DNA from 3 places in the Streptomyces sp. NPDC008137 genome. Region 3 is predicted to be linked to each of the others. Evidence: predicted binding sites of a transcription regulator. Region 3 holds the regulator's gene; each other region holds the start of a gene.

Region 1 (10,590 bases), on a different contig from region 3:
GTAGTCGTCGGTGGCGAAGTCGATGCGGGGCGTGAAGCCGGCCGCCGCGCACACCTCGACCAACTGGCCGCGACAGCGGGGGCAGCCCGCGATCCACGACTCCCGCGCGAGCTCGCCGATGGCGACGGTCCCCGCACCCGCGAGCCGGTGCCGCTCCGGCACGAGGGCGACGAGCCGGTCCGACAGCAGCGGCCGTACGACGAGGTCGTCCCACTCCTTTGCACCCGCCGCGCCCTCGTAGCGGAAGGCGAGCGCCACGTCGCAGTCGCCCTCGCGCAGCAGGCCGACCGACGCGGGCGGTTCGGCCTCCTCCAGGGAGACGCGGGTGCCCGGATGTGCCGCGCGCAGGGCGGCGAGGGCCGTCGGTACGAGGGTGGAGCTGCCGCTGGGGAAGGAGACGAGCCGGACCCGTCCCGCGCGCAGCCCGGCGATGGCGGCGATCTCCTCCTCCGCGGCCGTGAGCCCGGCGAGGATCCCGGCGGCGTGCCGCACCAGCGCCTCGCCGGCCTGGGTCAGGCGCATCTCGCGCCCGGTGCGGATGAGAAGTGGCGTGCCGACGGAGGTCTCCAGGGCCTTCATCTGCTGGCTGACGGCGGGCTGGGTGCAGCCCAGCTCACGCCCCGCGGCGGAGAAGGAACCGGTGGCGGCGACGGCGCGCAGTACGCGGAGATGACGGGCTTCGATCACCCTTCGAGAATAAGCGACCCTTTGAATCCGAGACGAATAATGCGTCGCCGCTTTGAGACCCGGTCCCTTACCGTGCGGGTATGAAGCTTCTGTCTGTGAATCTGGGCCGTGCCCAGACCGTGCCGTACACGGACAACCCGGCGGGCGTGACCGGGATCGACAAGCGGCCGGTGGACGGGGCGGTGCGGGTGTCGGCGCCCGGGCCCAAGGGCATCGGCGGGAGCGGGCTGGCCGGGGACGCGGTGTGCAAGCTGGAGCACCACGGCGGCGACGACCAGGCGGTGTACGCGATGGCGCGTGAGGACCTGGACGAGTGGGAGCGCGAGCTGGGCCGGACGCTGGCCGACGGGGCGTTCGGCGAGAACCTCACGACCCAGGGGCTCGACGTGTCCGGCGCGCTGATCGGTGAGCGCTGGCGCATCGGGCCCGAGGTGGTCCTGGAGATCACCTCCGGGCGGATCCCGTGCCGTACGTTCCAGGGTCATCTGGAGGAGAAGCACTGGGTGAAGCGGTTCACCCGGCGGGGCGCGCCGGGAGCCTATCTGCGAGTGATCGAGCCCGGGGCGATCCGCGCGGGCGACGCCGTCGAGATCCTGCACCGGCCGGACCACGATGTCACCGTGGCCCTGCAGTTCCGGGCGGTGACCACCGAACGGACCCTGCTGCCGCGGCTGCTGGCGGCGGGCGAGGCGCTGCACCCGGAGGTGCTGCGCCGGGCGCGTGAGTACGTGGAGAAGAACGGGGCCTGACAGCGTCTCACCGCGATGGTCTCCACCGACCCTTAACCTGCGAAGGCCCCGTCCGGAAGCGGACGCACTCAGTCCGGGTCACTAACCTTCTGCCATGACAACGGCTCTGATTACGGGATCGACGGCAGGCATCGGGGCCGCGTTCGCGCGGCGACTGGCGTCCGACGGGCACAACCTGGTGCTGGTGGCGCGCGACACCAAGCGGCTCAGGGAACAGGCGACCGAGCTGCACGACGGGCACGGCATCGAGGCGGAGGTGCTGACGGCCGACCTGGCTCAGGACAAGGGCATCGAGGCGGTGGCCGCCCGGCTGGGCGACCGCAAGAACCCCGTCGACCTCCTGGTCAACAACGCCGGCTTCGGCAACAAGGGCCGCTATCTCGATGTCTCCATGGCCGATGAGCTGCGGATGCTCAAGGTGCACTGCGAGGCGGTGCTGCGGCTGACGTCGGCGGCGGCCGAGGGCATGCGGGAGCGCGGCCGGGGCGGCGTCGTCAACGTCGCGTCGGTCGCCGCGTTCGTCCCGCGGGGCACCTACGGTGCGTCCAAGGCCTGGGTCGTGCAGTTCACGCAGGGCGCGGCGCGCGACCTGGCCGGCAGCGGCGTACGGCTGATGGCGCTCTGCCCCGGCTTCGTGCGCACGGAGTTCCACGACCGGGCCGGTATGGGCACGGACAACATCCCGGGCTGGATGTGGCTCGACGCGGACAAGCTGGTGGCGGCGGCGCTGCACGATCTGGCCCGGGGCAAGACGCTGTCGATCCCGGATCCGCGCTACAAGGCGCTGATGGGTGCGGCGAAGCTGGTGCCCAGAGGGATGCTCGGGGCGGTGTCGTCCAGGACCGGGCGGAAGTACGGACCGCAGTAGGACCTGGGGTCAGGAGGCGACTGGCAGCTCCCGTTGGGACAATTGGAGCTGTTCCACCGGACCCAGGGGGGCCGGAGGCGAGGCCATGACCTTCGTACAGCTCATCGAATGCAGGACCAGCCGGCTCGACGAGATGAACCGGCTGATGGACAGGTGGGTCGAGCAGACCAAAGGGAAGCGGACCGCGTCGCACAGTGTGGTGGCGAAGGACCGGGCCGACGCGTCGCACGTGGTCGAGATCGTGGAGTTCCCGTCGTACGAGGAGGCGATGCGGAACTCCGGGCTTCCGGAGACCGACCGGATCTTCCAGGACATGGTGGCGCTCTGCGACGAGGCACCGACGTTCACGGATCTGGACGTGGTGCGGGACGAGCAGTTGTACGCGGCCGCCGCGCGCGGGTTCTTCGAGCAGGCGCCCGGGCAGGGTGCGGCGCCCCCGTTCAACGACGTGTTCATCGAGGACTACCACGACCACGATCCCGCCAATGTGCAGGATGTCATCGGGCTGGACGCGCTGCGGCGCGAGGTGGAGGTGTGGCGAGGCGGGTTCGACTTCTCGTTCACGATCGAGGACCAGCTCGCCCAGGGCGACCGGGTGTGCACCCGGTGGACCTGGAAGGGGCACCACAAGGGCGACTTCCTCGGGATTCCGCCGACCGGGAAGGACGTCACCATGACCGGGACGACCGTCCACCGGTGCACTCCGGACGGGAAGATCGCCGAGGGCTGGTGGCAGTACGACCGGCTGGGGCTGATGCAGCAGCTCGGGGCGCTCGATCCGCTGGAGTTGTGAAGCACCCGCACAAGGGAGAAGCCCCCGTTCCGCGCGAGGCGGAACGGGGGCTTCTGCTACGAGGTCGGTGCCTCAGTGGGCGTGGCCGTGGCCGTGGCCCGCGGCGGCCGGCTCCTCCTCTTCCTTCTTCTCGACGACCAGGGTCTCGGTCGTGAGGAGGAGGGAGGCGATGGAGGCGGCGTTCTCCAGGGCGGAGCGGGTGACCTTGACCGGGTCGATGACGCCGGCCTTGACCAGGTCGCCGTACTCGCCGGTGGCGGCGTTGAAGCCCTGGCCCTTGTCGAGCTCGGCGACCTTGGAGGTGATGACGTAGCCCTCCAGGCCGGCGTTCTCGGCGATCCAGCGCAGCGGCTCGACGGCGGCCTTGCGGACGACGGCGACACCGGTGGCCTCGTCGCCGGTCTTGCCGAGGTTGCCCTCCAGGACCTTCACGGCGTGGACGAGCGCGGAGCCACCACCGGAGACGATGCCCTCCTCGACCGCGGCGCGGGTCGCGGAGATGGCGTCCTCCAGACGGTGCTTGCGCTCCTTGAGCTCGACCTCGGTGGCGGCACCCACGCGGATGACGCACACGCCGCCGGCCAGCTTCGCGAGGCGCTCCTGGAGCTTCTCGCGGTCCCAGTCGGAGTCGGTGGACTCGATCTCGGCCTTGATCTGGGCGACGCGGCCCTGCACGTCGTCCTTGTTGCCGGCGCCGTCGACGACCGTGGTGTCGTCCTTGGTGACGGTGATGCGGCGGGCGGAGCCGAGGACGTCCAGGCCGACCTGGTCGAGCTTGAGGCCGACCTCCTCGGAGACGACCGTGGCGCCGGTGAGGACCGCGAGGTCCTGCAGCATCGCCTTGCGGCGGTCGCCGAAGCCGGGGGCCTTCACGGCGACGGCGTTGAAGGTGCCGCGGATCTTGTTCACGACGAGGGTGGACAGCGCCTCGCCGTCGACGTCCTCGGCGATGATCAGCAGCGGCTTGGAGGCGTTGGCCTGGATGACCTTCTCCAGCAGCGGCAGCAGGTCCGCGATGGCGGAGATCTTGCCCTGCGTGATGAGGACGTACGGGTCGTCCAGGACGGCTTCCATGCGCTCCTGGTCCGTCACGAAGTACGGCGACAGGTAGCCCTTGTCGAAGGCCATGCCCTCGGTGAAGTCCAGCTCCAGACCGAAGGTGTTGGACTCCTCGACGGTGATGACACCGTCCTTGCCGACCTTGTCCATGGCCTCGGCGATGAGCTCGCCGACCTGCTGGTCCTGGGCGGACAGCGCGGCGACCGCGGCGATGTCGGACTTCTCGTCGATCGGGCGGGCCGTGGCGAGGAGGTCCTCGGAGACGGCGGCGACGGCGGCGTCGATGCCCTTCTTCAGGGCGGCCGGGGAGGCGCCGGCGGCGACGTTCTTCAGGCCCTCGCGCACGAGCGCCTGGGCGAGCACGGTCGCGGTGGTCGTACCGTCACCCGCGATGTCGTTGGTCTTGGTCGCCACCTCCTTGACCAGCTGGGCACCGAGGTTCTCGTACGGGTCCTCGACCTCTACCTCACGGGCGATGGTCACACCGTCGTTGGTGATGGTGGGGGCGCCGAACTTCTTGTCGATGACGACGTTGCGGCCCTTGGGGCCGATCGTCACCTTGACCGTGTCGGCAAGCTTGTTGACGCCGCGCTCGAGGGCGCGACGGGCGTCCTCGTCGAACTTCAGGATCTTCGCCATGGGAGCGGTTCAGCCCTCTCGGAAAACGTGGGTGAAACGAACCGCGCCCCCGACGCCCGGCTTCATAAGATCGCGGGGGCCAGGGGCGCAGTTCACTGCAATGCTGGTAATGCGGGGTGAATTACTTCTCGACGATCGCGAGCACGTCGCGAGCCGAGAGGACGAGGTACTCCTCGCCGTTGTACTTCACCTCGGTGCCGCCGTACTTGCTGTAGAGCACGACATCGCCGACGGAGACGTCGAGCGGAAGACGGTTACCGTCCTCGAAGCGGCCCGGGCCCACGGCCAGGACGACGCCCTCCTGGGGCTTCTCCTTGGCGGTGTCCGGGATGACCAGGCCAGAGGCGGTGGTCTGCTCGGCGTCGAGCGGCTGGACCACAATGCGGTCCTCGAGCGGCTTGATGGCAACCTTGGAGCTGGTGGTCGTCACGATCCGACCTCCCCCTTCGGAGATCTCACGGGGTTAACTGTCTGAGGTGGCGACCAGGTGGATCCGTCGTCGCGGGTGCCGGACCTGCCCGTCGCTGTGTTGGCACTCTCCAGTGGTGAGTGCCAGAGCCGAGACTATGACCGCGATTAGCACTCGGTCAAGCGGACTGCTAATTGCCCGCGGCGCGTCGGCCGGGGAGTTCGTGTCGGAGGTAGTCCTCCAGCCGCCCCACCCGCAGCCCCCGCCCCTCGATCTCCCCCAGCAGCCGGACGGTCCGTTCCGTCGGCGACAGGGGCTCCGTCGGGGCCGATGGCACGGAGATGATGTCGCCGGGGCGAAGGCGCCGCTCGCCGTGGGTGTACGTCAGTTCGCCGTCGGCGGACAGGGACGCCCGCCAGAGGACGACCGCCGTGCTGCCGCAGTCGGCGGCGGCGCGCAGGGTCGCCCGGTCGTAGGTGCCGTAGGGCGGGCGGAAGAGGTGGGGGCGGACGCCGAAGCGGGTGCGGAGTTTGTGCTGCTGGCCGCAGATCTCGGCGCGCTGGCCGGCGTAGGGCAGGCCGCGCAGGGCCGGGTGGTCGAGGGTGTGGTTCTGGAGGGACGCGCCGACCGCGCGCAGCCGGGCGAGCCGGCCGTATCCGGGGCCCGCGACGCTGTCCGTGAGGAACAGGGTGACCGGAAGCCGCCGTTCGTGGACGAGGCCGGCGAAGGCGGGGTCGCGTTCGGCGCCGTCGTCGTAGGTCAGGAAGACGACCGGGTCCCGGGTGCGGACCCGGTCCACGACGGGCGGCAGAAGCGCCGGACGCGCGAGGGGGCCGGCCGCGGATGCCGGGTCCTGGCCCCGGCCGTCCGCTGCCGCCCGCTCCCCCGCCGCCCCGCCGCATCCGGCCAGCAGGAGCAGGCCCGCACAGAGCGCGGCGGCCGTCGGCAGCCGCCTCACAGGTAGTCCTCCAGCCGCCCCACCGCGTATCCCTCGGTCGTGACCTTGTTCAGGAAGCGGCGGATCATGTCGGGCATCGCGCCCTTCCACTGCTCGCGGCCCCGGAAGTGACTGAGGACGATGTCGCCCGGGCGCAGCCTCCGGTCCGCCTCGCGGTACTCCCAGTGGTCGGCGAAGACCTCCGCGTTCCACAGGGGCGCGTACTCGATGCCGCAGGCCTTCGCCGCGCGCAGGGTCGCCCTGTCGTAACTGCCGAAGGGCGGGCGGAAGAGGGTGGGGCGGGTGCCGTAACGCCGCTCGATGAAGCGCTGCATGCCGCAGATCTCGCGCCGCTGCGCGCGGTACGACAAACCCGGCATGTAGCGGTGCCAGAGGGTGTGGTTGTTCAGGACCACGCCCCTGGACTGCATCTGCCGGAAGTAGCGGTCGTCGTCCTTCACCAGGTAGCCGCTGAGGAAGGCGGTGTACGGGACGTCGAGGTCGCTCATCATCCGCAGGAACTCCGGGTCCTTCTCGGCGCCGTCGTCGATGGTGAGGAAGACGACCTTGTCCCGGGTGGGGATCGTGGTGAAGACGGGTGGCAGGTCCAGCTCCCGGTGGCCGTCCACCTCGAAGCCCTTACGGGTCCTGATCCTGGGCTTCTTCCCGGGAGCCGGCGGGGCCGCCAGCGGGACTCTCCGCAGCCCCCAGCGGTGCGCCGCGGCGATACGGGCGGCGTGCGCGGCGCGCAGCTTGGTGGCGTAGGAGTCGAGCGCGCGGGCCGGGGGCGCCTCGAGGGGCTGCTGACCGCCGGCCGGGGCGACCCGGCCGGCGTCCGTCTGCGCGCAGCCCGAGGCGATGGCGGCGAGGGCGAGCACGACGAGTCCGATGCGTACGCCGCCCGTTGCCCGTCTTTTGTCATTTTGTACGACTGCTCGCATGATGCCGGATCCTCGCAGTCGGCGGCCGCGAACCCGCCCCGACACCGCGGCCGACGGCACACCGTCCACCGACTGGCCCACAATGATCCGGTGAACGATCTCGCCCTCCTCCTCACCCCCGAAGGCCGCGCCCTCCTCGACGAGGTGCGGGACACCGACCCGGCGAAGGAGCTGGCCGTGGCGACGCGGCTGCGCCGGGCGCATCCCGCCGAGCTGGTGTCGGCGGCGCTGGGCCAGGCGCGGCTGCGGCAGCGGGCCGCGGTGAAGTTCGGGGCCGAGGACGCGGGGCGGATGTTCTTCACGCCGAACGGGGTGGAGCAGTCGACCCGGGCGAGTGTGGCGGCCTATCGCGCCCAGCGGATGAAGGACCTGGGGATCACCTCGGTCGCCGACCTGTGCTCCGGCATCGGCGGGGACGCGATCGCGCTGGCGCGCGCCGGGATCCGGGTGCTGGCCGTGGACCGGGACCCGATGACGGCCGCGGCGGCGCGGGCGAACGCCGACGCGCTGGGTCTCGCCGGCCTGATCGAGGTGCGGGAGGCCGATGTCACGGAGGTGGACACGACCGGCTACGACGCCGTCTTCGTCGACCCCGCCCGGCGCGGCGGCCGGGGCCGGATCTTCGACCCCGAGGCCTATTCACCGCCCCTGTCCTGGGCGGTGTCGGCCGCCCGCAGGGCCCCCCGGGCCGCCGCGCTGAAGATCGCCCCCGGCATCCCGCACGAGGCGGTGCCCGAGGACGCGGAGGCCGAGTGGATCTCCGACGGCGGGGACGTGAAGGAGGCGGTGCTGTGGTTCGGCACCGAGCCGGGGGCGGTCCGGGCCACCCTGCTGCCGGGCCCCCGCACCCTGCCCTCCCGCGGCCTGCCCGACCCGGAGGTCCGCCCACCCGGCCGCTTCCTGTACGAGCCCGACGGCGCCGTGATCCGGGCCCACCTGGTCTCCGAGGTGGCCGACCGGGTCGACGGCGGCCTGCTCGACGCGACCATCGCGTACGTCACGGCCGACACCCTGCGCCCGACCCCCTACGCCACCGCCTACGAGATCACCGACCATCTCCCCTTCAACGTCAAGAAGCTGAAGGCTTTGCTGAGGGAACGCCAGGTCGGCACGCTCACCGTCAAGAAGCGGGGTTCGGCCGTCGAGCCGGAGGAACTCCGCAAGAAGGTCAAGCCGCAGGGCCCGCACGCGGCCACGGTGTTCCTGACCCGGGTGGCGGGCGCACCGGCGATGCTCATCGGGCACCCCGCGTAGCCGGGACACCGTCAGGACTGTTCCGCCGCCCGGCGCAGCAGCAGCTCCCGCTCCCTCTCGTTCCGTGTCAGCGACGCCGCCCGTTCGAACTCGGCCCGGGCCTCCGCCGTTCGGCCCAGCCGGGCGAGCAGGTCGGCCCGGACGCTGGGGAGCAGGTGGTAGTCGCGCAGGGCGGGGTCGTCGGTCAGGGCGTCGACGATCGTCAGGGCCTCGGCCGGGCCCTCGGCCATGGAGACGGCCACCGCGCGGTTCAGCTCCACGACCGGGGACGGGGAGCGGGCGGCCAGCAGGCCGTACAGCACGGCGATGCGCGGCCAGTCGGTCTCCTCGTACGTGTACGCGTGCGCATGGCAGCCGGCGATGGCGGCCTGCAGCAGATACGGGCCCGGAGCGCCCGAGGAGGCGGCATCGGCTCTGCCCAGCGCCGCGACGCCACGGGCGATGAGCATGCGGTTCCAGCGGGCCCGGTCCTGCTCCTCCAGGAGAACCGGTTCACCGGAGGGGCCGGTGCGGGCCGCCGTGCGGGACGCCTGGAACTCCAGGAGCGCGGTCAGGCCGTGCACCTCGGACTCCTTCGGCATGAGCGAGGAGAGCACCCGGGCCAGCCGCAGGGCGTCCTCGCACAGGGACGGGCGGAGCCAGTCGTCGCCGGCCGTGGCGGCGTAGCCCTCGTTGAAGATGAGGTAGATGACGTCGAGGACGGAGCCGAGACGGGCCTCGCGGTCGGGTCCGGAGGGCACCTCGAAGGCGATGTTCCGCGTGGCCAGGGTGCGTTTGGCACGCACGATCCGCTGGGCGACCGTCGCCTCGGGGACCAGGAAGGCGCGGGCGATCTCGGCCGTGGTGAGGCCGCCGAGGAGGCGCAGGGTGAGGGCGGTGCGGGCCTCGGTGGACAGCACCGGGTGGCAGGCGGTGAAGACCAGGCGCAGCAGGTCGTCGTCGATGTCGTCGGGGTCCGCGGGCTCCTCGGGGGCAGACACGGTCGACAGATCGCGGCCGATCTCCGTCAGCTTGCGGGCGTAGTTCTCCCGTCGGCGGACCAGGTCGACGGCGCGGTTGCGGGCGGTGGCCATGAGCCAGGCGCCGGGGTTGTCGGGCACCCCGTCCCGCGGCCACTGCTCCAGGGCGGCGACCAGGGCGTCCTGCGCGAGTTCCTCGGCGATGCCGACGTCCCGGACGATCCGGGCGACGCCGGCGATGACGCGGGGCGACTCGATGCGGAAGACCGTTTTGCCGTGCCGGTGCCGCTCGGGTCCGGGGCGGGCTGCGCTGTCACAGCCCACATCAGACACCCTCGGCGGCACCCGTCCAAGCGATTCACTCAGTCAGACACCCACGGCAAGCCAGCCGGCAGCGACGCGGACCCGCACCCGCGCACGCGCGGAAGGGGCCGTGTCGGGGGGTGTCCGCCCGCAGCGGTTGTCGCGTCAACGAACAGTCAGTCGGCGTCCGACCCCATCGCGACGTTCCGAGGACGGACACCCCCCGACACGGCCCCGACCCACGACGAAACCGCAAGGCGCCAGGCCAGGCCCCGTCAGTCCTCGGTGATCTGCCGGACCTCAGCCGTGATCGTCCAGTAGTCCTCGTGCACGGACAGGAACCGCTTGGCCCACTCGATCGCCTTGGCCTTGTCCTTGCACTGGCTGATCGAGTAGCCGCCGATGACCTCCTTGGCCTCGGTGAACGGCCCGTCCGTGACGGACAGCCGACCGCCCTCCCAGGTCACCCGGCTGCCGTCCGAGCTCGGGGTGAGCCCGGCCGTGTCGAGCATGACCCCGGCCTTGGTGATCTCCTCCAGGAGCGCGCCCATCCGCTCCATGAGCTCGGGGCTCGGGCCCTCGGCCGGTGCGTTCTTCTCGTCGATGCGGATCAGGGTGAGAAAGCGCGGCATGGTGACTCCTCGGGTCCTTCGGAGCGGGGCCCTTCCCCGCTCTCATCCCTACGTCGATCGGGAGACCCCGGGATCGACACGGTCGCCGCGTTTTCTTCGAGATTCTTTTCCGGCTCAACCCTGAGCCACGTTCCCGCAGGTCAGCGCAGTGACTCCCACAGCCTCCCCGCCTCGGGCTCCTCGGCCACCACCCGGTTGAGGTCCGACGGCGCCCGCACCACCGGCATCGTCACCGTCCGCACCCGACTCGCCGACAGGCCCTGAAGGCTCTGCCCGAGCCGGGTCAGATCGGTCAGGGAGTCCAGGCCGGTGTCGGTGGTGAGGCCGGCGGTCACCGCGTCCGCGACCCGGTACAGCTTC
Region 2 (10,590 bases), on a different contig from region 3:
AAGGCCGTCGCCCCCGGCGCCAGCCCCTCGGCCGTCCTCGGCCGGCTCCAGGCGGAGGCGTCCCGGGCGGAGAACGCGGAGTAGTCCGGTTGTCGGTGGCGGGCGTTACGGTGCCTGGCATGGACGAGGACGACGCGCACACCGAGGGCTCGGGTGAGCCGGGGCTCGGGCGCCGGGAGCGGGACATTCTCGCGCTCGAGCGCCGGAGCTTTTCCGGGCCCGGTGCGAAGGAACGGGCCGTGCGGGAGGAGCTGGGGCTCGCGCCCGTGCGCTACTTCCAGCTTCTCAACGCCTTGCTGGACGACCCCAGGGCCCTCGCCCACGATCCCGTGACGGTGAATCGGCTGCGGCGGATACGGGAGAGGCGGCGGGCGGAGCGCTGAGGGCCGTGGGGCTGATCGGCCGTCGCGGTGTGCGGGTGCGTGGGGGCTGGTCGCGCCCACGCGGCGGAGCCGCACATCGATACAGCCCCGCGCCCCCTTCGGAGGCGCTTCAGCTGAGCTGGGCCGCCAGTGCCGTCAGTAGGTTCACTACTCCCTCCGGACCGTCCACCACCAGGTCCGCCCGTTCGCGCAGCTCGGTCACCTCGTCGCTGCCGCTGCACACCAGCAGGCCCGGGGTGCCGTCCGCGCGGAGGCGGTCCACGGCCGAGTAGGCGGGCAGGTCGCCCAGGTCGTCGCCGCCGTAGAGGACGGAACCGGCACCGATCTCCTGGGCGAACTCGGTGAGGGCGACGCCCTTGTCCATGCCGGGCGGGCGGAGTTCGAGGACCATGCGGCCGGGCTCGACGATCAGGCCGTGCCGGGTCGCCAGGGCGGTGAGCGGCTCGCGCAGGGACTCGAAGGCGGCCTGCGGGTCGGCGGCCCGGCGGGTGTGCACGGCCACCGCCCGGCCCTTCTCCTCGACCCAGGTGCCGCTTCCTTCGAGCAGCCCGGGCAGTTCGGCGCGGACGGCCTCGACGCCGGGGTGCGGCTCGGGCGCGCTGATCTCGCCGCTGCGGGCGTCCCACCGCTCGGCGCCGTAGTGCCCGAGGACGACGAGGTGTTCGAGACCGGGTACGTCCGCGAAGCCGCCGTTGCGGACCGCGACCTCGGCCGGGCGGCCGGTGATCACCGCCACGGCGGCCACCTTCGGCGCGAGCGCCGCCAGCGCCCCCAGCGCCTCCGGATGGGCCCTGGCCAGCTCCGGATCGGCCACGATCGGCGCGAGCGTCCCGTCGAAGTCCAGCCCGATCAGCGCCTCGGAGGGCCGCGCGAGGAGGGCGTCGAGACCCTCCTGCCCGGCCTTCGTGACGGGCGTCGGCAGTGCTTCCGCGCTCATCGCAGGTCAGCCCCTCAGCGCGTCGAGCTGGTCCGTGAACCACCGTGCCGGTGGCAACGCCGTGGCCGCCGCCGCCAGGCGCTTGCTCCGCTCGGCCCGCTCCTCCGGGCGCATCGACAGCGCCTCGTGCAGGGCCGCCGCCGTACCGGTGATGTCGTACGGGTTCACGGTGATCGCGTCCTCGCCCAGCTCCTCGTACGCCCCGGCCTCTCGCGACAGCACCAGCGCGCAGCCCGTGTCGGAGACGAGCGGGACCTCCTTCGCGACGAGGTTCATGCCGTCGCGGATGGGGTTGACGAGCGCGACGTCGGCCAGCCGGTACGCGGCCAGGGAGCGCGCGAAGTCGTCCTTGACGTGCAGCACGACCGGGGTCCAGCCCGGTGTCCCGTACGCGGCGTTGATCTCGTCCGCCAGCCGTTGCACCTCGGCCGTGTAGTCCCGGTACACGGCGAGGTCCTGCCGGGACGGGTAGGCGAAGGCGACGTGCACGACGCGCTCGCGCCACTCGGGGTGGTCGTCGAGCAGCTGCCGGTAGGCCAGCAGGCCGCGCACGATGTTCTTCGACAGTTCGGTGCGGTCGACCCGGACGATGGTGCGGCGGGCGCCGCCGTCCGGAGCCGGGCCGATCTCGTCCTTCAGCGCCGCCATCCGCTCGGCGACGTCGGCCTCGTGGGCGCGGGCGCGCAGGAACTCGGCGTCGGCGCCCAGGCCGTGCACGCCGATCCACGTGGTGCGCAGCGGGGGACGCCCGGTTGGCGTGTGCTCGACGGCCTTCGGGGCGCCGCTCGGCCACGACGGGAAGATCCGCTCACTGTCCGTGGCCCCGGCGCACCCCATGAAGGCCTGCGCCCACCGCCAGGTGAGGAACCCCAGCCGGTCCGCGCCCAGCATCCCCCACACCAGCTGCCCGCGGATGTCGTCCGGCAGCATCGCGAAGTACTCCGCCGGCGCCCACGGCGTGTGCGAGAAGTGCCCGATGCGCAGGTCCGGCCGCAGCTCGCGCAGCATTCCCGGCACCAGGCACAGGTGGTAGTCCTGCACGACCACCGCCGCGCCCTGCGCCGCCTCCTCCGCCAGCGCCTCCGCGAACGCCCGGTTGTACGCCTCGTACGACGTCCACTGCCGCCGGAACTCCGCGTCGAAGACCGGCTCCAGGGGTGTCTGGTACAGCATGTGGTGGACGAACCACAGGACCGAGTTGGCGACGCCGTTGTACGCGTCGGCGTGCACGTCGGCCGGGATGTCCAGCATCCGCACGCCGTCTTCGCCGACCCCGCGCCGGACCGCCTCGCGGTCGCCGTCGGACAGGGCCGAGCAGACCCACAGCGCGTCCGCGTCCGAGCCGATCGCGGAGAGCCCGGAGACCAGTCCGCCGCCGCCCCGCTTGGCGTTCAGCGAACCGTCCTCGCCCACCGCGTAGGAGACCGGGCCGCGGTTGGAGGCCACCAGCACCTGTGCAGCACCGTACGTAGAAGCCATAGCCCTCAACCTAGCCCGGCCCGGAAACGCTCAAACGTACGGACCTGGTCGGCCCCCTGACCCGCCCGGCCGAAAACAGCCCCGGTCAGGCCACTGTCAGGCCACTGCCCGGCCACGGTCAGGCGGCCTTCCGCGCCTGGTACTCGGCGATCTCCACCATCGGCGGACGCTCCTCGGTGTCCACGGAGTACGTCCGCGGCTCGAAGCCGTCCCCGCCCCGCTCGAACTGCGTCAGGGACGGCCGGATCAGATGCCCGCGGGCCAGCCGCAGCTGGGCCGTGCGGTAGATCGCGGCGGCCATCCGGCCCAGCGCCTGCCCGTCCTGGTGCCGGTGCTTGCGCACCCCGACGTCGACCTGGGCGAGGGAGTCCAGGCCCGCCAGGTGCAGGGCGTCGACCAGCATGCCCAGCTCGACGCCGTACCCGACGGGGAACGGCAGCTGCTCCAGCAGCGAGCGGCGGGCCGCGTACTCGCCGCCGAGCGGCTGCACGAAGCCGGCCAGCTGCGGCCAGTGCATGTTGAGCAGCGGGCGTGCCATCAGCTCGGTGACCCGGCCGCCCTGCCCGGCGGCGCCGCCGAGCGGACGGTCGTACATGGCCTTGACCAGGTCCACGTCCGGGTCGGTGAGCAGCGGGCCGACGATCCCGGAGACGAAGTCGGAGGAGAAGTCCCGCAGGTCCGCGTCGACGAAGCAGACGATGTCCCCGCGGGTGGCGAGCAGCGAGCGCCACAGCACCTCGCCCTTGCCGGGCACCGCGGGCAGCCGCGGGAGTATCGCGTCCCGGTGCACCACCGTCGCGCCCGCGGCCGCCGCCACCTCCGACGTACCGTCCGTCGAGCCCGAGTCGACGACGACCAGCTCGTCGACGAGCGGCACCTGCCGCATCAGGTCGTGGCGGATCACGGCGGCGATGTCGCCGACGGTCTCCTCCTCGTTCAGCGCGGGCAGCACGACACTGACCGTCTGGCCCGTGCGCTGCTTGGCGGCGAGTATCTGGTGGAGGGGGCGATCGGTCGCGGACCAGGAACGGGTGCTCAGCCAGCGCTCGACTTCTTCCAGCACCGTGGCGGCTCCTCTGCGTGCTCTCGGCGGGACGGACTGTGAGCCATCTCGCGGTTCGGACGACTATCTCAACTGTCCTGGTCGTCGGTTACAGTCTTGAACAACGCGGGTGACCATCGCATGTCCGGGGTCAACCCACGTCGACACGACAACCGAATACAGCTCATCCAGAGGGACAGAGGGAAACGGCCCGTTGAAGTCCCGGCAACCCTCCAGTCGGTACTCGTAGGTCACCGTCGACCACACGCGCGAGGCTCCCGGCTCGGGAAGGTGCCAAATCCGTCTCACGGCGAGATGCGTCGTGAGGAAGATGAGGAGAAAGGGCCTCGCCTCACATGGCTGCGCAGACTGTTGCAAGCACCACCGAATCCACCGTAGACCTCGGCCCCGCCGCCGCCCTGAGCTGCCGCGAGTGCGGCCACCGCGTTCCCCTCGGCCCGGTCTTCGCGTGCGAGGAGTGTTTCGGCCCGCTGGAGATCGCCTACGACTTCTCGGCCTACGAGACCGAAGAGCTCCGCAAGCGCATCGAAGCGGGCCCCGCGAACATCTGGCGCTACGCCCCGCTGCTGCCGGTCCCGGCCGACGTCGCGGACAAGCCGAACATCAACCCCGGCTGGACCAAGCTCGTCAAGGCCGACAACCTCGCGCGTGAGCTGGGTGTCGACGCCGGCAAGCTCTTCGTCAAGGACGACTCCGGCAACCCGACGCACTCCTTCAAGGACCGCGTCGTCGCCCAGGCCCTGGAGGCCGCCCGCGCCTTCGGCTTCACCACCCTGTCCTGCTCCTCCACCGGCAACCTCGCCGGTGCGGTGGGCGCCGCCGCGGCCCGCGCCGGCTTCCGCTCCTGCGTGTTCATCCCGCACGACCTGGAGCAGGGCAAGGTCGTCATGGCCGCGGTCTACGGCGGCGAGCTCGTCGGCATCGAGGGCAACTACGACGACGTGAACCGCTTCTGCTCCGAGCTGATCGGCGACCCGGCCGGCGAGGGCTGGGGCTTCGTCAACGTCAACCTGCGGCCGTACTACGCCGAGGGCTCCAAGACCCTGGCGTACGAGATCTGCGAGCAGCTCGGCTGGCAGCTCCCCGACCAGCTGGTCGTGCCGATCGCCTCCGGCTCGCAGCTCACGAAGATCGACAAGGGGCTGCAGGAGCTGATCAAGCTCGGTCTCGTCGAGGACAAGCCGTACAAGATCTTCGGCGCGCAGGCGCTCGGCTGCTCGCCGGTGTCCACGGCGTTCAAGGCCGGGCACGACGTCGTACGTCCCCAGAAGCCGGACACCATCGCCAAGTCGCTGGCGATCGGCAACCCGGCGGACGGGCCGTACGTGCTGGACATCGCGCGGCGTACGGGTGGGGCCGTGGAGGACGTGACGGATGAGCAGGTCGTCGAGGCGATCAAGTTGCTCGCGCGGACCGAGGGGGTGTTCGCGGAGACCGCCGGTGGGGTGACGGTGGGGGTGACGAAGAAGCTGCTTGAGAACGGGGTGCTCGACCCTGCCAAGACCACGGTGGTCCTGAACACGGGGGATGGTCTCAAGACGCTGGACGCGGTTGCGGGGACCGGGCTGACCGCGACCATCCGGCCCAACCTGGACTCGTTCCGGGACGCCGGACTCGTCTGATCGTTGCTTGCTGCGGGCCGGTGGGGGCTGGTCGCGCAGTTCCCCGCGCCCCTGGGTGCGCGGCCCAGCCGTAGCTCAACCGAAACCGGAGGTCATATTCCGATGAGCGTCACCGTTCGAATCCCCACCATCCTGCGTACCTACACCGGCGGGCAGGCCGAGGTCGCCGCCGAGGGCGGGAACCTCGGGGAGGTCATCGCCGATCTGGAGAAGAACCACACCGGGATCGCCGCCCGGGTGCTGGACGACCAGGGCAAGCTGCGCCGGTTCGTCAACGTCTACGTCAACGACGACGACGTGCGGTTCGAGCAGGGCCTAGAGACGGCCACGCCGGACGGCGCCGGGGTGTCGATCATTCCGGCCGTCGCCGGCGGCTGAACCGGTCGACCGGCTTGATTATTACCATCGGTAACGGCCGTCACTGAGCGTTGATTGAATTGCCCCCTCCGTGAGAGAAGCGGAGGGGGCAATTCTGTGTGGTTGAGCGCGGTACAGTTGGGGAACGCGACCCCGATCCCCTGATCGGCCACCCTGAATTCCTGCCGCGGGCCCGACAAGATGTAGCCAAAGTGTGTGTGTCTTTCGCGGCTTTTGTTCCCTTTGTGTGGCCCGACTTGCCCTGAAGTCTGGCGAATTCTCCCCACATTCCGGATGCCGCACGTCCAGAATTCTCGTCCGATTGACCTGTTGCAGAGGGCAGTTGGACAGATACATTCGGCCGCGGTCGACGCGTTCCGGCGCACGCCCCCAATCCGTGGGGGGTGAGGTCTGACCCGGATCCGCGAAGTGCGGATCTGTGCAAGGGCCAGTAATAGGGGAGTTAGGCATGGCTCAGGGCACCGTCAAGTGGTTCAACGCGGAGAAGGGGTACGGCTTCATCGCGGTCGACGGTGGTGCGGATGTTTTCGTCCACTACAGCGCGATTCAGATGGACGGCTACCGCACCCTTGAAGAGGGTCAGCGGGTCGAGTTCGAGATCTCGCAGGGCCAGAAGGGTCCACAGGCCGACATGGTTCGCGTCGCTGCCTGAACGCGCGACCACGACAAACCGCAAGCGGCAGGTCTTCTCTGAAGGGCCCGCACCCCCTGGGGTGCGGGCCCTTCGGTCTGTCCGGCGGGCGGCCGGGGCGAAGGGCCGGCGGGGGGGCGAAGGGCGGCGGGGGGGCGAAGGGCGGCGGGGGGGCGAAGGGCGGCGGGGCGGCGGTTCGTGGAAGTCCGCCGCGCCCGAGGGCGCCCCGTCTCGGGTGATCCGCCGTAGCGCTGTCCGCGGCCTGCGGATGAGCCGGGCGCGCCCCGTTCGCCGGGGGCTGAGCGGGCCGCCGTATCCCGAGAGGCGCTTGCACTCGCCTAGGCCGAGTGCTAATCATTGCGTTAGCACTCTGAAGGTGAGAGTGACAACGTAAGGACCGGGTCGGTGAGGCCCGCAGGCCGTGTGGGGAAGGAACCACGAGGCTGGCGAGCCGTCCGTCGCGGGCGCGGGCGCGGTCCGAAGTAATCACCCCCAGTCCTGGAGGGACCACTTCACATGGCCAAGATCATCGCGTTCGACGAGGAGGCGCGGCGCGGCCTCGAGCGCGGCATGAACCAGCTCGCGGACGCCGTCAAGGTGACGCTCGGCCCCAAGGGTCGCAACGTCGTCCTCGAGAAGAAGTGGGGCGCCCCCACGATCACCAACGATGGTGTCTCCATCGCCAAGGAGATCGAGCTCGAGGACCCGTACGAGAAGATCGGCGCCGAGCTGGTCAAGGAAGTCGCCAAGAAGACGGACGACGTCGCCGGTGACGGTACGACCACCGCGACCGTTCTCGCCCAGGCCCTGGTCAAGGAGGGTCTGCGCAACGTAGCCGCCGGCGCCAACCCGATGGCCCTCAAGCGCGGCATCGAGCGTGCCGTCGAGGCCGTCTCCGCCGCCCTGCTGGAGCAGGCGAAGGACGTCGAGACCAAGGAGCAGATCGCTTCCACGGCCTCCATCTCCGCCGCCGACACCCAGATCGGCGAGCTCATCGCCGAGGCGATGGACAAGGTCGGCAAGGAAGGCGTCATCACCGTCGAGGAGTCCCAGACCTTCGGTCTGGAGCTGGAGCTCACCGAGGGTATGCGCTTCGACAAGGGCTACATCTCGGCGTACTTCGCCACCGACATGGAGCGTATGGAGGCCGTCCTCGACGACCCGTACATCCTGATCGCCAACTCGAAGATCAGCAACGTCAAGGACCTGCTGCCGCTCCTCGAGAAGGTCATGCAGTCCGGCAAGCCGCTGCTGATCATCGCCGAGGACGTCGAGGGCGAGGCCCTGTCGACCCTGGTCGTCAACAAGATCCGCGGCACCTTCAAGTCCGTCGCCGTCAAGGCCCCGGGCTTCGGCGACCGCCGCAAGGCGATGCTGCAGGACATCGGCATCCTCACGGGCGGCGAGGTGATCTCCGAGGAGGTCGGCCTCAAGCTGGAGAACGCCACGCTCGACCTGCTGGGCAAGGCCCGCAAGGTGGTCATCACCAAGGACGAGACGACCATCGTCGACGGTGCCGGCTCGACCGACCAGGTCAACGGCCGCGTCAACCAGATCCGCGCCGAGATCGAGAACAGCGACTCGGACTACGACCGCGAGAAGCTGCAGGAGCGCCTGGCGAAGCTCGCCGGTGGCGTGGCGGTCATCAAGGCCGGTGCCGCCACCGAGGTGGAGCTCAAGGAGCGCAAGCACCGCATCGAGGACGCCGTGCGCAACGCCAAGGCGGCCGTCGAGGAGGGCATCGTCGCCGGTGGTGGCGTGGCCCTGCTCCAGGCCTCCCAGGTCTTCGAGAAGCTGGAGCTCGACGGTGACGAGGCGACCGGCGCCAACGCCGTGAAGCTCGCGCTGGAGGCCCCGCTGAAGCAGATCGCCGTCAACGGTGGTCTCGAGGGCGGCGTCGTCGTGGAGAAGGTCCGCAACCTCCAGGTCGGCCACGGCCTGAACGCCGCGACCGGTGAGTACGTCGACATGATCGCCGAGGGCATCATCGACCCGGCGAAGGTGACCCGTTCCGCGCTGCAGAACGCCGCCTCCATCGCCGCGCTGTTCCTCACCACCGAGGCCGTCATCGCCGACAAGCCGGAGAAGGCCGCCGCGCCCGCCGGTGGCGGCATGCCGGGCGGTGACATGGACTTCTGATCGACCCCTGGGGATTCCCCGGGTTGATCAACGGTCTTGCCGAGGGCGGCACTCCCTGTTCCGGGTATCCGGGCAGGGGGTGCCGCCCTCGGGCGCGTGCGGGGTCCGGGCGTGTGCGGGTGGGTGCGGGCGGGCGCGGGCGTGTGCGGGGTCACAGTGCGGGCGGGATGGCAGGGGCGGACCGGGTGGTTGAAGCGTAGGTCTGTCTTATGCGTATGCACATACTGTCCGGTATCCGAAGGAGCCCCTGAGTGACTGCCGCCGCCTCCCGCGCCGCCGAAATCCTGTCCCGGCCCGTAACACTGGGCGGCCTGACCGTCCCGAACCGCATCGCGATGGCGCCGATGACCCGGATGTTCTCCCCGGGCGGCGTCCCCGGCGAGGACGTGGTCTCGTACTACTCACGCCGTGCCGCCGCCGGAGTCGGCCTCATCGTCACCGAGGGCACCTACGTCGGGCACGACTCGGCCGGGCAGAGCGACAGCGTGCCCCGGTTCCACGGCGAGGAGCAGCTCGCGGGCTGGGCGAAGGTCGCCGACGCGGTGCACGCCGCGGGCGGCACGATCGTGCCGCAGCTGTGGCACATCGGCATGGTCCGCAACCAGGGCGAGCCGCCGTTCGCGGACGCCCCCGCCGTCGGCCCCTCGGGCCTGCGCATCGGCGCCGACGAGCCCACCGGCAAGGCCATGACCCAGGCCGACATCGACGCCGTCATCGGCGCCTTCGCCGAGGCCGCGGCCGCCGCCGAGCGCATCGGCTTCGACGGCGTGGAACTCCACGGCGCCCACGGCTACCTGCTCGACCAGTTCCTCTGGGAGGGCACCAACCGCCGCACCGACGCCTACGGCGGCGACCGCGTCGCCCGCGCCAAGCTCTCCGAGGAGATCGTCGCGGCCGTCCGCGAGACCGTCTCCGCCGACTTCCCGATCATCTTCCGCTACTCGCAGTGGAAGCAGGAGGCCTACGACGCCCGCCTCGCGGAGACGCCCGAGGAGCTGGAGTCGATCCTGACCCCGCTCGCGGCCGCCGGCGTCGACGCCTTCCACGCCTCGACCCGCCGCTACTGGGTGCCCGAGTTCGAGGACTCCGACCTCAACCTGGCCGGCTGGACCAAGAAGCTCACCGGCAAGCCCGCCATCACCGTCGGCTCGGTCGGCCTGAACGGCGTCGACTTCCTCAAGTCCTTCCAGGGCCAGGGCGCCGAGGTCAACGACCTCGACAACCTCCTGGACCGCTTCGAGCGCGACGAGTTCGACATGGTCGCCGTCGGCCGGGCGCTGCTCCAGGACCCGCAGTGGGCGGCCAAGGTGCTGGACGGCCGCTTCGAGGACACGGCCCCGTACGACCCGGCGGCGCTGAAGACCCTCAGCTGACCCGGGGGCCGGGGGTCCTGCGACTCTGGATTTACTTGCGTCAGTCAATGACACTGGCGGAGCGCCTGTTCACCGGCATTCGTGAGGAGCTCCAGATGACGACGACCGAGTCCCGCCCGTCGGCGGGTGGCCCATCGGACGAACCCGCACCAGTGGTCCGTACGACCGCCGGTGCGGTACGGGGCCGGAAGGAGGAGGGGCTCGCCGTCTTCCGCGGCATCCCCTTCGCCGCGCCCCCGGTGGGCGAGGCCCGCTTCCAGGCCCCGCGCCCTGCCCAGCCCTGGGACGGCATACGCGACGCGTACGCCTTCGGCCCGCCGCCCCCGCAGGACGTCGGCAGCCTGGGCGGGCCGGGCCTGCTCGACGTCCCCGAGGGCGACGAGTGGCTCACGGTCAACGTCTGGACCCCCGAAGCCGACCCGGCGGCCCGCCGTCCGGTGATGGTGTGGATCTACGGCGGTGCCTACAAGCTGGGCCACTCCGGCAGCCCCGGCTACGACGCCCGCCATATCGCGACCGACGGTGACGTGGTGGTCGTCTCCCTCAACTACCGCCTGGGCATGGAGGGTTTCGCGTCCATCGAGG
Region 3 (10,590 bases):
GCAGCCGGACCACCCAGGTCAGCGCCCGTTGAACGCGTCCTTCAACCGCGAGAACAACCCCTGCTGCCCCGGCTGGAACTGCCCCGTGGGCCGCTCCTCGCCCCGCAGCTTGGCCAGCTCGCGCAGCAGTCGCTCCTGCTCGGGGTCGAGCTTCGTCGGGGTCTGGACCTCGACGTGGACGATGAGGTCGCCGCGTCCGCCGCCCCGCAGGTGCGTGATGCCCCGGCCGTGCAGCGGGATCGACTGGCCGGACTGGGTGCCCGGGCGGATGTCGACCTCCTCCATGCCGTCCAGCGTCTCCAGCGGCACCTTCGTGCCGAGGCACGCCGCGGTCATCGGGATGGTGACCGTGCAGTGCAGGTCGTCGCCGCGCCGCTGGAACGTGGAGTGCGGGAGTTCGTGGATCTCGACGTAGAGGTCACCGGCGGGACCGCCACCCGGCCCGACCTCGCCCTCACCGGCGAGCTGGATGCGCGTGCCGTTGTCGACACCCGCGGGGATCTTCACGGTCAGGGTCCGCCGAGAGCGGACGCGGCCGTCACCGGCGCACTCCGGGCACGGCGTCGGCACCACGGTCCCGAAGCCCTGGCACTGCGGGCAGGGCCGGGAGGTCATGACCTGGCCGAGGAACGACCGGGTGACCTGCGACACCTCGCCGCGGCCGCGGCACATGTCACACGTCTGCGCGCTGGTCCCCGGCGCGGCACCCTCGCCGCTGCAGGTGTTGCAGACGACGGCCGTGTCGACCTGGATGTCCTTGGTCGTACCGAAGGCGGCCTCGTCGAGCTCGACCTCGATCCGGATCATGGCGTCCTGGCCGCGGCGGGTGCGCGAGCGCGGACCGCGCTGCGACGCCGTGCCGAAGAACGCGTCCATGATGTCGGAGAAGTTCCCGAAGCCACCGGCTCCGAAGCCGCCCGCGCCGCCGCCCGCGGCCTGCGAGAGCGGGTCGCCGCCGAGGTCGTAGACCTGCTTCTTCTGCGGGTCCGACAACACCTCGTAAGCGGCGTTGATCTCCTTGAACCGCTCCTGGGTCTTCGGATCGGGGTTGACGTCCGGGTGCAGCTCGCGTGCGAGCCGCCGGAAGGCCTTCTTGATCTCTTCCTGCGACGCGTCGCGGCGCACGCCGAGTACGGCGTAGTAGTCCGTGGCCACTACGACTCCGCCAGGATCTGTCCGACGTACCGTGCCACTGCGCGTACCGCTCCCATCGTTCCCGGGTAGTCCATGCGGGTCGGTCCGACCACGCCGAGCTTGGCGACTGCCTCGCCGCCCGAACCGTAGCCGACCGACACGACGGACGTGGAGTTGAGTCCTTCGTGGGCGTTCTCATGACCGATACGTACGGTCACGCCCGGATCCTTGGCCTCGCCGAGCAGCTTGAGGAGCACGACCTGCTCCTCGAGTGCCTCCAGCACCGGCCGGATCACCAGGGGAAAGTCATGCCCGAAGCGAGTGAGATTGGCGGTGCCGCCGATCATCAGCCGCTCCTCGTTCTCCTCGACGAGCGTCTCCAGAAGCGTGGAGAGCACCATGGAAACCGTACCCCGGTCCTCGTGCTCGAACGCCTCCGGCAGATCCTCCACCAAACTCGGCACATCCGCGAAACGGCGGTTCGCGACACGGCTGTTGAGCCGTGCGCGCAGATCCGCGAGCGAGGCCTCGCCGAAGGGCGCCACGCAGTCGACCACCCGCTGCTCGACCCGCCCGGTGTCCGTGATCAGGACGAGCATCAGACGCGCGGGCGCGAGGGAGAGCAACTCCACATGCCGCACGGTCGACCGGGTCAGCGACGGGTACTGCACGACGGCCACCTGGCGCGTGAGCTGCGCGAGGAGCCGTACCGTACGCGCCACGACGTCGTCGAGGTCGACGGCACCCTCGAGGAAGTTCTGGATCGCGCGCCGCTCGGGCGCGGTCATCGGCTTGACGCCGGCCAGCTTGTCCACGAACAGCCGGTAGCCCTTGTCGGTGGGGATGCGCCCGGCACTGGTGTGCGGCTGGGCGATGTATCCCTCGTCCTCGAGGGCCGCCATGTCGTTGCGGACGGTGGCCGGGGAGACGCCGAGGCTGTGCCGCTCGGTGAGGGCCTTGGAGCCGACGGGCTCCTCGGTGCCGACGTAGTCCTGGACGATGGCGCGGAGCACCTGAAGCCTGCGTTCACTGAGCATCGCGCACACCTCCAGAAGTCTTCCGCTCGCTGCCCTGCCGGTCGTGGCCTGGCACTCTGCGCGTGCGAGTGCCAGCGTTCCCCGGCCCAGTGTACGGCGGTGGGGTGCGCCGCGGGCAAGGCTGGTCATCGCTGTCGTGCTCGCGACGGGTGTCACCGCTAGCGTCGCCGTATGACGGTGACTTGGGAAGAGCTCGGATGGGAGCGGGTGGCCGCCGGGGTGGGGCGGTGCCGGCTTCCGGTGTGGGACTGCACGGCGGGGCTGGTCGCCGGTGAGGGTGCGGTCCTCATGATCGACGCGGGGTCGAGCTTGGCCGAGGGCGCGCGGTTGCGCACGCAGGCGCAGTCGCTCACGGGTCACCGTGTGACGCATCTCGCGCTGACCCACCCCCACTTCGACCATGTCTTCGGCGCGGCGGCGTTCCCGGAGGCGGAGGTGTTCGGCGCGGTGGGCGTGGACGCGGTCCTCACGCGCGTGCGGGACCGCGAGGAGCTGCGCGCGGACGCGGTACGCAACGGCCTGGCGGAGCCTGTCGCGCGGGAGTCGGCGGACCGGCTGGTCCCGCCCCGCCATCTGGTCTCCGGCGAGTGGACGCTCGACCTGGGCGGCGGACGCCAGGTGCTGCTGGCGAACGTGGGCCCGGGGCACACCGCGCACGACCTGGCGGTGCTGGTGCCGGGTGATCCGGAGGTGGTGTTCTGCGGCGACCTGGTCGAGGAGTCCGGCGAGCCCCAGGCGGGCCCCGACGCCGTGCCGTCGCACTGGCCGGCCGCGCTGGACCGGCTGCTCGACCTGGGCGGCGAGGACGCGCTGTACGTGCCCGGTCACGGAGCGGTGGTGGACGCGGCGTTCGTCCGGGCCCAGCGGGACGCGCTGGCGGCGCGTTTCGGCGTGTCGCGGTGATCGCCGTACGCCTTCTCCTATCGTCATTCGAATGCGCCAGTACTCCGCCGACCTGACCCCGCCGTGGAAGAAGCCGAAGCCGGTGCCCGAGGTCCCGGCGGAGCCGGACCTCGTGGTCGAGGAGGCGGGTACGGGATTCTGCGGTGCGGTGATCCGCTGCGAGGCGGGCACGGTGACGCTGGAGGACCGCTTCGGCAAGCACCGCGTGTTCCCCATGGAGCCGCGCGGCTTCCTGCTGGAGGGCAGGGTGGTGACGCTGGTCCGCCCGCCGTCCGGCCCCGCCCGCCCCACGCGCACCGCCTCCGGTTCGGTGGCCGTCCCGGGCGCACGCGCGCGTGTCGCCCGCGCCGGCCGCATCTACGTCGAGGGCCGGCACGACGCCGAGCTGGTCGAGAAGGTGTGGGGTGACGACCTGCGCATCGAGGGCGTGGTCGTGGAGTACCTGGAGGGCGTCGACGACCTGCCCGCGATCGTCTCCGACTTCGCCCCCGGCCCGGACGCGCGCTTGGGCGTCCTCGTGGACCACCTCGTGCCGGGCTCGAAGGAGTGGCGTATCGCGCAGTCGGTGACGAGCGAGCACGCCCTGGTGGTGGGCCACCCGTACATCGACATCTGGGAAGCGGTGAAGCCGGCGTCCCTGGGCATCGGCTCCTGGCCCCGCATCCCCCACGGCCAGGACTGGAAGACGGGCGTATGCCGCTCCCTGGGCTGGCCGCCCAACACGGGCGCGGCCTGGCAGCGAATCCTCTCGGGGGTCCGCTCCTACAAGGACCTGGAGCCAGAGCTGCTGGGCAGAGTGGAAGAACTGATCGACTTCGTAACCGCGTAGCTACATAGCTGCGGGCATGCGCACCGCCCTGGCTGCGGGCATGCGTGCCTCCCCCAGTGCCTAAAGGGCCTGGGAGGTGCCCCCAGGGCGGCACGGGTGGGCGGTGGGGGTCCCCCCGCTCGAGCGAAGCCGAGAGTGGGGGAGGCACCCCGCCACGCCGGGCTGCGCGACGCCCCGCCCCGAGCCCCCACGCCCAGCACCTCAGTCCACCAGATCCCGCACCACCCCATCCGCCAGCAACCGCCCCCGCAGCGTGAGCACGGCCCGTCCTTCGTCGTACGGGCCCTTCTCCAGGAGCCCGTCCGCCAGCGCCGCCCGCGAGGCGGCCATCCCCTCCGCCCTGAGCAACGACAGCGGCACGCCCTCCCTGAGCCGCAGCTCCAGCAGAATCCGCTCGACCCGCCGATCCTCTTCGCTCAGCAGTTCCCGCCCGGCCCCGGGCGACCGCCCCGCCGCCAGCGCACCCACGTATGCCCCCGGATGCTTGACGTTCCACCACCGAACGCCCCCCACATGGCTGTGCGCCCCCGGCCCGGCCCCCCACCAGTCGGCCCCCCGCCAGTACAGCTCGTTGTGCAGACACCGCCCGGCCGCCGAGGTCGCCCAGTTCGACACCTCGTACCACTCGAAGCCCGCGCCCGAGAGAACCTCGTCCGCGATCAGATACCGGTCGGCATGTACGTCATCGTCGGTCATCGGCACCTCGCCCCGGCGAATACGCCGCGCGAGCTGCGTACCCTCCTCGACGATCAACGCGTACGCACTGACGTGATCCGGGCCGGCCTCCAGCACCGCGTCCAGCGACGCCCGCCAGTCGTCGTCGCTCTCCCCCGGCGTGCCGTAGATCAGGTCCAGGTTCACATGGTCGAACCCAGCCGCCCGGGCCTCCGCCACACACGCCTCCGGCCGCCCCGGCGTGTGCGTACGGTCCAGCACCTTCAGCACATGCTGCCGCGCACTCTGCATACCGAACGAGACCCGGTTGAAGCCGCCCTCGCGCAGCGCGGCCAGATACGCCGGATCCACCGACTCCGGATTCGCCTCCGTCGTGACCTCGGCATCCGGCGCCAGCCCGAACTCGTCACGGATCGCGCCCAGCATCCGTACGAGATCACCGGCGGCCAGCAGCGTGGGCGTCCCCCCGCCCACGAACACCGTGCGAACGGGCCGCGGATCATCACCCAGCACCTTGCGCGCCAGGCGGACCTCCTCGACCAGCGTCTCGGCGTAGTTGTCACGGGAGGCCAGCACACCGCCCGTGCCGCGCAGCTCGGTCGCCGTGTAGGTGTTGAAATCGCAGTAGCCGCAGCGGGTCGCGCAGTACGGGACGTGCAGATAGAACCCGAGCGGACGGCCGGCGGCCCCGGCGAGCGCGGAGGCGGGCAGCGCGCCGTCGTCGGGGACGGGCTCGCCGTCGGGAAGTGCGGAAGGCATGCCTTCCATTGTCCAGCACCCGCGGCGACTCCCCCTCCGCACTCCGTCCGCTTACTCCGCCTGCAGCACCAGCAGCGCGAGATCGTCGGCCGGCGGCCTCGCCCCGAACTCGTGCACCAGCCGCTTGATCCGCTCGGCTATCAGCTCGGCGTCCAGTCCCGCGCACCCGGCCAGCGCCGCCGCGAGCCCGTCCTCGTCGTCGAACTGGCGGGAGCCGGAGCGGCGCTCGGTCACGCCGTCGGTGACGCACAGCAGCGTGTCGCCGGGCCGCAGCTCGAAGGTGTCGCTGGTGTACGCGGCGTCCTCGACGACGCCCAGGAGGGTCCCCGGCCGCGCTGTCGTGTGGACCTCGCCGCCCGCGCCGAGCAGCAGCGGGAGGGGGTGCCCGGCGGAGGCGACGGTGCAGCGGACGCCGCCGTCGAAGGGGACCAGTTCGCCGTAGAGCAGGGACAGGAAGCGTGTCTGGGGGCCGTCGCCGGGCGGGGTCGGCCGGGCGCCCGCGGCCACCAGTGCCCGGGCCGCGGCGTCGGCGGCCTCCGTGGCGTCGTCGAGCAGCAGCTGGTTGAGGCGGTCGAGGACGTCGGCGACCCGGTAGCCCTCGCGGGCCAGCAGCCGCAGCCAGGGCCGGGCCAGGCCGATCACGACGGCCGCCTCGGGCCCCTTGCCCTGGACGTCGCCCACGGCGAAGCACCAGCGGCCGTCACCTGCCGGGAACAGGTCGTAGAAGTCGCCGCTGGGCCCGCCCTTGTCGTACGGCTCGTAGACGAGCGCGCTGCGCACCCCGGGGATCTCGGCGACGGCGCCGGGCAGCAGGCCGCGCTGGAGGACGGCGCTGATGGTGGCCTGGCGGGCGTACTGGCGGGCGGCGCCGATGGCGAGGGCGACGCGGCGGCTGAGGTCCTCCACGAGGCCGGTGATCTCGTCGGGGAAGCCGGCGGCCCCGGACCTGCCGATGACCAGGGTGCCCAGCGGGCGTCCCCCGGCGACCAGCCGGTACGCGAGCGCCGACCCCGGCTCGCCGGGCGCGTCACCGAGCGCCTCGCCCGGCCAGGGGTAGTCGACGGGCCCGGACCCGGGCGGGTCGGACGAGTGCGGCGGGTCCTTCTCCAGGGCCCGGCGCAGCTCCTCGATGCGGTTCTCGCTGCCGTGCCAGACCCGGGCCAGGCGCGCCCCGCCCGCTCCGGCGCCGCCGCTCCAGCCGCCGCCGGTGGCCTCGTCCTCCAGCCACACCGCGCACCAGTCGGCCAGCCGCGGCACGATCAGCTGCCCGGCGAGGGCGGCGACCAGGTCCTCGTCGAGCTGCCCGGCGAGCAGGTCGGAGGCCTCGGCGAGGAAGGAGAGGGCGCCACGGCCCAGCCAGGCACCGTCGCGTCCGTCGCCGCCGCCCTCGTGACGGTCCCGCCAGTCCCGTACGTCGTTCCAGTCACGCCAGTCCCGTAAGCCGTGGGAGTCCTGCGGGTCGTGCCGGTCACGCCACCGCCGCCCGGACTGCCCCGGCTCGCCCGGATCCCCCGGCTCCTCGGTCTCCCACCCCTCGCGCGGCTCCGGCGCCAGGATCTCCGCCACGCGCAGCCCGCGCGCCAGCGCCTGCTCCTCGGCGTACGCCTCGATCTGCTCGCCCGCCGCGCACCCCCCGGCGGGCAGCCGCGCCCAGACGGTCTTCCGGCCCGTGCGGTACGTGATGCCCCAGGCCTCGGAGAGCGCGCCGACGAGCCGCAGGCCGCGCCCGTACTCGGGGATGTCGTGCGGGGTTTCCGGTTCGCCGCCGCGCGGGGCGCGTGAGGGGTGGTGGTCGCAGACCTCGACGACGAGCGCGACCGTCTCCCCGTCGTCACCGTCGCCGTCGTCGCCGCCGTGGGCGTTTTCCAACCGGCACTCCAGCTCGACGTCCGTGCCGGCGTGCACGACGGCGTTGGTGACGAGTTCGCTGACCACGAGCGTGGCGTCGTCGGCGAGGCGGTCGGTGAGGTGCCCGGTGCCGGGCAGGCCGAGCCGGGTCCAGTCGGCGAGCGCCGAGCGCACGAGGGCGCGTGCGGTGCCCGGCGCGAGTGAGCTGCCGGACAGGGTCGCGTGCGCCCGCGCGCGCTCCTGTGCGGGCGCCTCGGATATGGGTGCGGGCGCCGCGCAGGCCGACGCGCACGCGTCGGGCGTGAGCGTCTCGGCGGTCGGTGCCGACTCCTCGGAAACGGGCTCGTCCTCAACGGACACAGGCGTCTCCGAGGCGTGTGCAGGTGCCTGCGAGGCACGGAAGGCGGTCTCCCGTTGCGTCGGAATGGCCCCCATGGACAGCTCCCCGGGCAGTTCGTACGAATACGCCACAGTCGATGCCGACAGGGTGACAGACTGACCACGCCCATAAGCGCCGAGTTACCGAAGTGGGCCGCCATGAGTGAGAACAGTGCTACTCCTGTGGTCGAAGATGGGTACGAAGAGGGTCAGATTCGCACATCCGATCTGCGTCCACTGCTCGCCGCGATGACCGCCGCACGTGACGGCGACTTCACCAAGGTGCCGGAATCCGGCCACGGGATGGTGGCCGAACTCACCGCGGTCTTCAACCAGATCATGGACCGCAGCATCCACTTCACCACCGAGACACGGCGCGTGCGACGGGAACTGGTGCGGCACGGCCGGCTCGACGAGCGCCTCTCGGCGAGTCCCGGCCAGGGTCTGTGGACGTCCCGCGTCAATGACGTGAACCAGTTGCTCGACGCCCTGGTCGCCCCGGCGGCGAACGCCACGCGCGTGTTGGACGCGGTGGCCGGAGGCGATCTGACCCAGCGGGTCGATCTGCACGACGGGACCCGGCAGTTACGCGGCGACCTGCGCCGCCTCGGCCGGGCCGTGAACACGATGGTGGACCAGCTGTCCCTGTTCACGGGCGAGGTGACGCGGGTCGCGCGCGAGGTCGGCACCGAAGGCCGGCTCGGCGGCCGGGCCAATGTCCGAGGCCTGTCGGGCAGTTGGCGGGACGTCACCGAGGCCGTCAACACCATGGCCTCCCGGCTGACGGCTCAGGTGCGGGACATCGCGGCCGTGACGACAGCGGTGGCCCGGGGCGACCTGACCCGCACGGTCACGGTGGAGGCGACCGGCGAGCTGCTGGAGCTGAAGCTGACCGTGAACACGATGGTCGACCAGCTCTCCGCCTTCGCCGACGAGGTGACGAGGGTCGCGCGCGAGGTCGGCACCGAGGGCCAGTTGGGCGGCCGGGCGCAGGTGCGGGGCGTGTCGGGGGTCTGGAAGGACCTCACCGACAACGTCAACTTCATGGCGTCGAACCTGACCTCCCAGGTCCGCAACATCGCCCAGGTGACGACGGCCGTGGCCGACGGCGACCTGTCCCAGAAGATCACGGTCGCCGCGCAGGGCGAGATCCTGGAGCTCAAGTCGACCATCAACACGATGGTGGACCAGCTCTCCGCGTTCGCCGACGAGGTCACCCGCGTCGCCCGCGAGGTCGGCACCGAGGGCAATCTCGGCGGCCGGGCTCAGGTCAGGGGCGTCTCCGGCGTCTGGAAGGACCTCACCGACAACGTCAACTTCATGGCGGACAACCTCACCTCCCAGGTGCGGAACATCGCCCTCGTCTCCACCGCCGTCGCCCAGGGCGACCTCGGCAAGAAAATCACGGTGGAGGCCAAGGGCGAGATCCTGGAGCTCAAGTCCACGATCAACACGATGGTGGACCAGCTCTCCGCGTTCGCCGACGAGGTCACCCGCGTCGCCCGCGAGGTCGGCACCGAAGGCAACCTCGGCGGCCAGGCCCAGGTCAGGGGCGTCTCCGGCGTCTGGAAGGACCTCACCGACAACGTCAACTTCATGGCGCTGAACCTGACCTCCCAGGTCCGCAACATCGCCCAGGTCACCACCGCCGTCGCCAACGGCGACCTGTCGAAGAAGATCACGGTCGACGCCCGCGGCGAGATCCTGGAGCTGAAGGACACCGTCAACACGATGGTGGAGCAGCTGCGCGCCTTCGCCGACGAGGTGACCCGCGTGGCCCGCGAGGTCGGCACCGACGGCCGGCTCGGCGGCCGGGCCCAGGTGCTGGGCGTCTCCGGCGTCTGGCGGGACCTGACGGACAACGTCAACTACATGGCCGACAACCTCACCTCCCAGGTGCGCAATATCGCCCAGGTGGCGACGGCCGTGGCGCAGGGCGATCTGTCCCGGAAGATCGACGTGGACGCGCGCGGCGAGATCCTGGAGCTGAAGACCACGATCAACACGATGGTCGACACGCTGTCCTCCTTCGCCTCCGAGGTCACCCGTGTGGCCCGCGAGGTCGGCAGCGAGGGCCAGCTGGGCGGCCAGGCGCGGGTCGAGGGCGTCTACGGCACCTGGAAACGCCTGACGACGAACGTCAACGAGCTCGCGCTCAACCTCACCACCCAGGTCCGCGCGATCGCCGAGGTCGCCTCCGCGGTGGCCCAGGGCGACATGTCCCGCTCGATCACGGTCGAGACCCGCGGCGAGGTCGCCGAGCTGAAGGACAACATCAACCTGATGGTGGCCAACCTCCGTGAGACGACCCGCGCGAAGGACTGGCTGGAGTCCAATCTGGCCCGCCTGGCCGCTCTGATGCAGGGCCACCGCGACCTGATGGAGGTCGCCGACCTGATACTCCGGGAGCTGACCCCGCTGGTGAACGCCCAGTACGGCGCGTTCTACCTGGCGGACCCGGAGCAGGACGGGGCGACGGTTCCCACCAAGGGGCTCGCCTTCATCGCCGGCTACGGCGCCGCCCAGGACGCCACCGTCGAGACCGGCGGCCTGCCCGTGCACGGCCTGGTCGCGCAGGCGGCCCGGGAGAAGAAGCGGATTTTGGTGGAGGGCGCCCCGCCCGACTACATCAAGATCAACAGCGGGCTGGGCGAAGCCGCCCCCACCACGATCGTCATCATCCCGATCCTCTTCGAGGACAAGCTCCTCGGTGTCATCGAGCTCGCCTCGTTCTCCCGCTTCTCCGATGTGCACCTGGCGTTCTTCGACCAGTTCGTCAACACCATCGGCGTCGCCATCAACACCATCATCGCCAACTCCCGCACGGAGTCCCTGCTCGGCGAGTCCCAGCGCCTCGCCATGCAGCTCCAGGAGCGCTCGGACGAACTCCAGAAGCAGCAGGGCGAACTCCAGCGCTCGAACGCCGAACTGGAGGAGAAGGCCGCCCTGCTGGCCACGTCCTCCCAGTACAAGTCCGAGTTCCTGGCCAACATGTCGCACGAGCTGCGCACACCGCTCAACTCCCTG

What was found. Region 3 encodes HrcA, which represses chaperone genes, less so after heat shock. Its sites were predicted from a motif close to TTNGCACTCNGNNNNNCNGAGTGCNAA; they were not measured.
Region 1: a site for HrcA is predicted at 5,325-5,351, ahead of groES (co-chaperone GroES). Genes of this name have one in related genera too.
Region 2: a site for HrcA is predicted at 6,821-6,847, ahead of groL (chaperonin GroEL). Genes of this name have one in related genera too.

Annotation. Positions count from the first base shown of each region.
Region 1 covers NZ_JBIBHN010000003.1:15,831-26,420, reverse strand. The annotation lists gene ACFZBT_RS06150 (LysR substrate-binding domain-containing protein) at 1-687, opposite strand, end outside; gene ACFZBT_RS06145 (MOSC domain-containing protein) at 768-1,436, shown strand; gene ACFZBT_RS06140 (SDR family NAD(P)-dependent oxidoreductase) at 1,531-2,304, shown strand; gene ACFZBT_RS06135 (ester cyclase) at 2,390-3,097, shown strand; gene groL (chaperonin GroEL) at 3,170-4,795, opposite strand; gene groES (co-chaperone GroES) at 4,917-5,225, opposite strand; gene ACFZBT_RS06120 (polysaccharide deacetylase family protein) at 5,395-6,162, opposite strand; gene ACFZBT_RS06115 (polysaccharide deacetylase family protein) at 6,159-7,082, opposite strand; gene ACFZBT_RS06110 (SAM-dependent methyltransferase) at 7,173-8,336, shown strand; gene ACFZBT_RS06105 (sigma-70 family RNA polymerase sigma factor) at 8,348-9,619, opposite strand; gene ACFZBT_RS06100 (YciI family protein) at 9,874-10,230, opposite strand; gene ACFZBT_RS06095 (LCP family protein) at 10,371-10,590, opposite strand, start outside.
Region 2 covers NZ_JBIBHN010000049.1:23,840-34,429, forward strand. The annotation lists gene ACFZBT_RS39235 (extracellular solute-binding protein) at 1-84, shown strand, start outside; gene ACFZBT_RS39240 (DUF3263 domain-containing protein) at 120-383, shown strand; gene otsB (trehalose-phosphatase) at 493-1,320, opposite strand; gene ACFZBT_RS39250 (trehalose-6-phosphate synthase) at 1,327-2,799, opposite strand; gene ACFZBT_RS39255 (glucosyl-3-phosphoglycerate synthase) at 2,918-3,862, opposite strand; SAM riboswitch class I at 4,023-4,179, shown strand; gene thrC (threonine synthase) at 4,198-5,484, shown strand; gene ACFZBT_RS39265 (MoaD/ThiS family protein) at 5,587-5,862, shown strand; gene ACFZBT_RS39270 (cold-shock protein) at 6,311-6,514, shown strand; gene groL (chaperonin GroEL) at 7,010-8,632, shown strand; gene ACFZBT_RS39280 (NADH:flavin oxidoreductase) at 8,884-10,005, shown strand; gene ACFZBT_RS39285 (carboxylesterase family protein) at 10,101-10,590, shown strand, end outside.
Region 3 covers NZ_JBIBHN010000001.1:227,336-237,925, forward strand. The annotation lists gene dnaJ (molecular chaperone DnaJ) at 19-1,155, opposite strand; gene hrcA (heat-inducible transcriptional repressor HrcA) at 1,155-2,171, opposite strand; gene ACFZBT_RS01020 (MBL fold metallo-hydrolase) at 2,343-3,074, shown strand; gene ACFZBT_RS01025 (DUF3097 family protein) at 3,106-3,903, shown strand; gene hemW (radical SAM family heme chaperone HemW) at 4,105-5,337, opposite strand; gene ACFZBT_RS01035 (SpoIIE family protein phosphatase) at 5,389-7,620, opposite strand; gene ACFZBT_RS01040 (HAMP domain-containing protein) at 7,723-10,590, shown strand, end outside.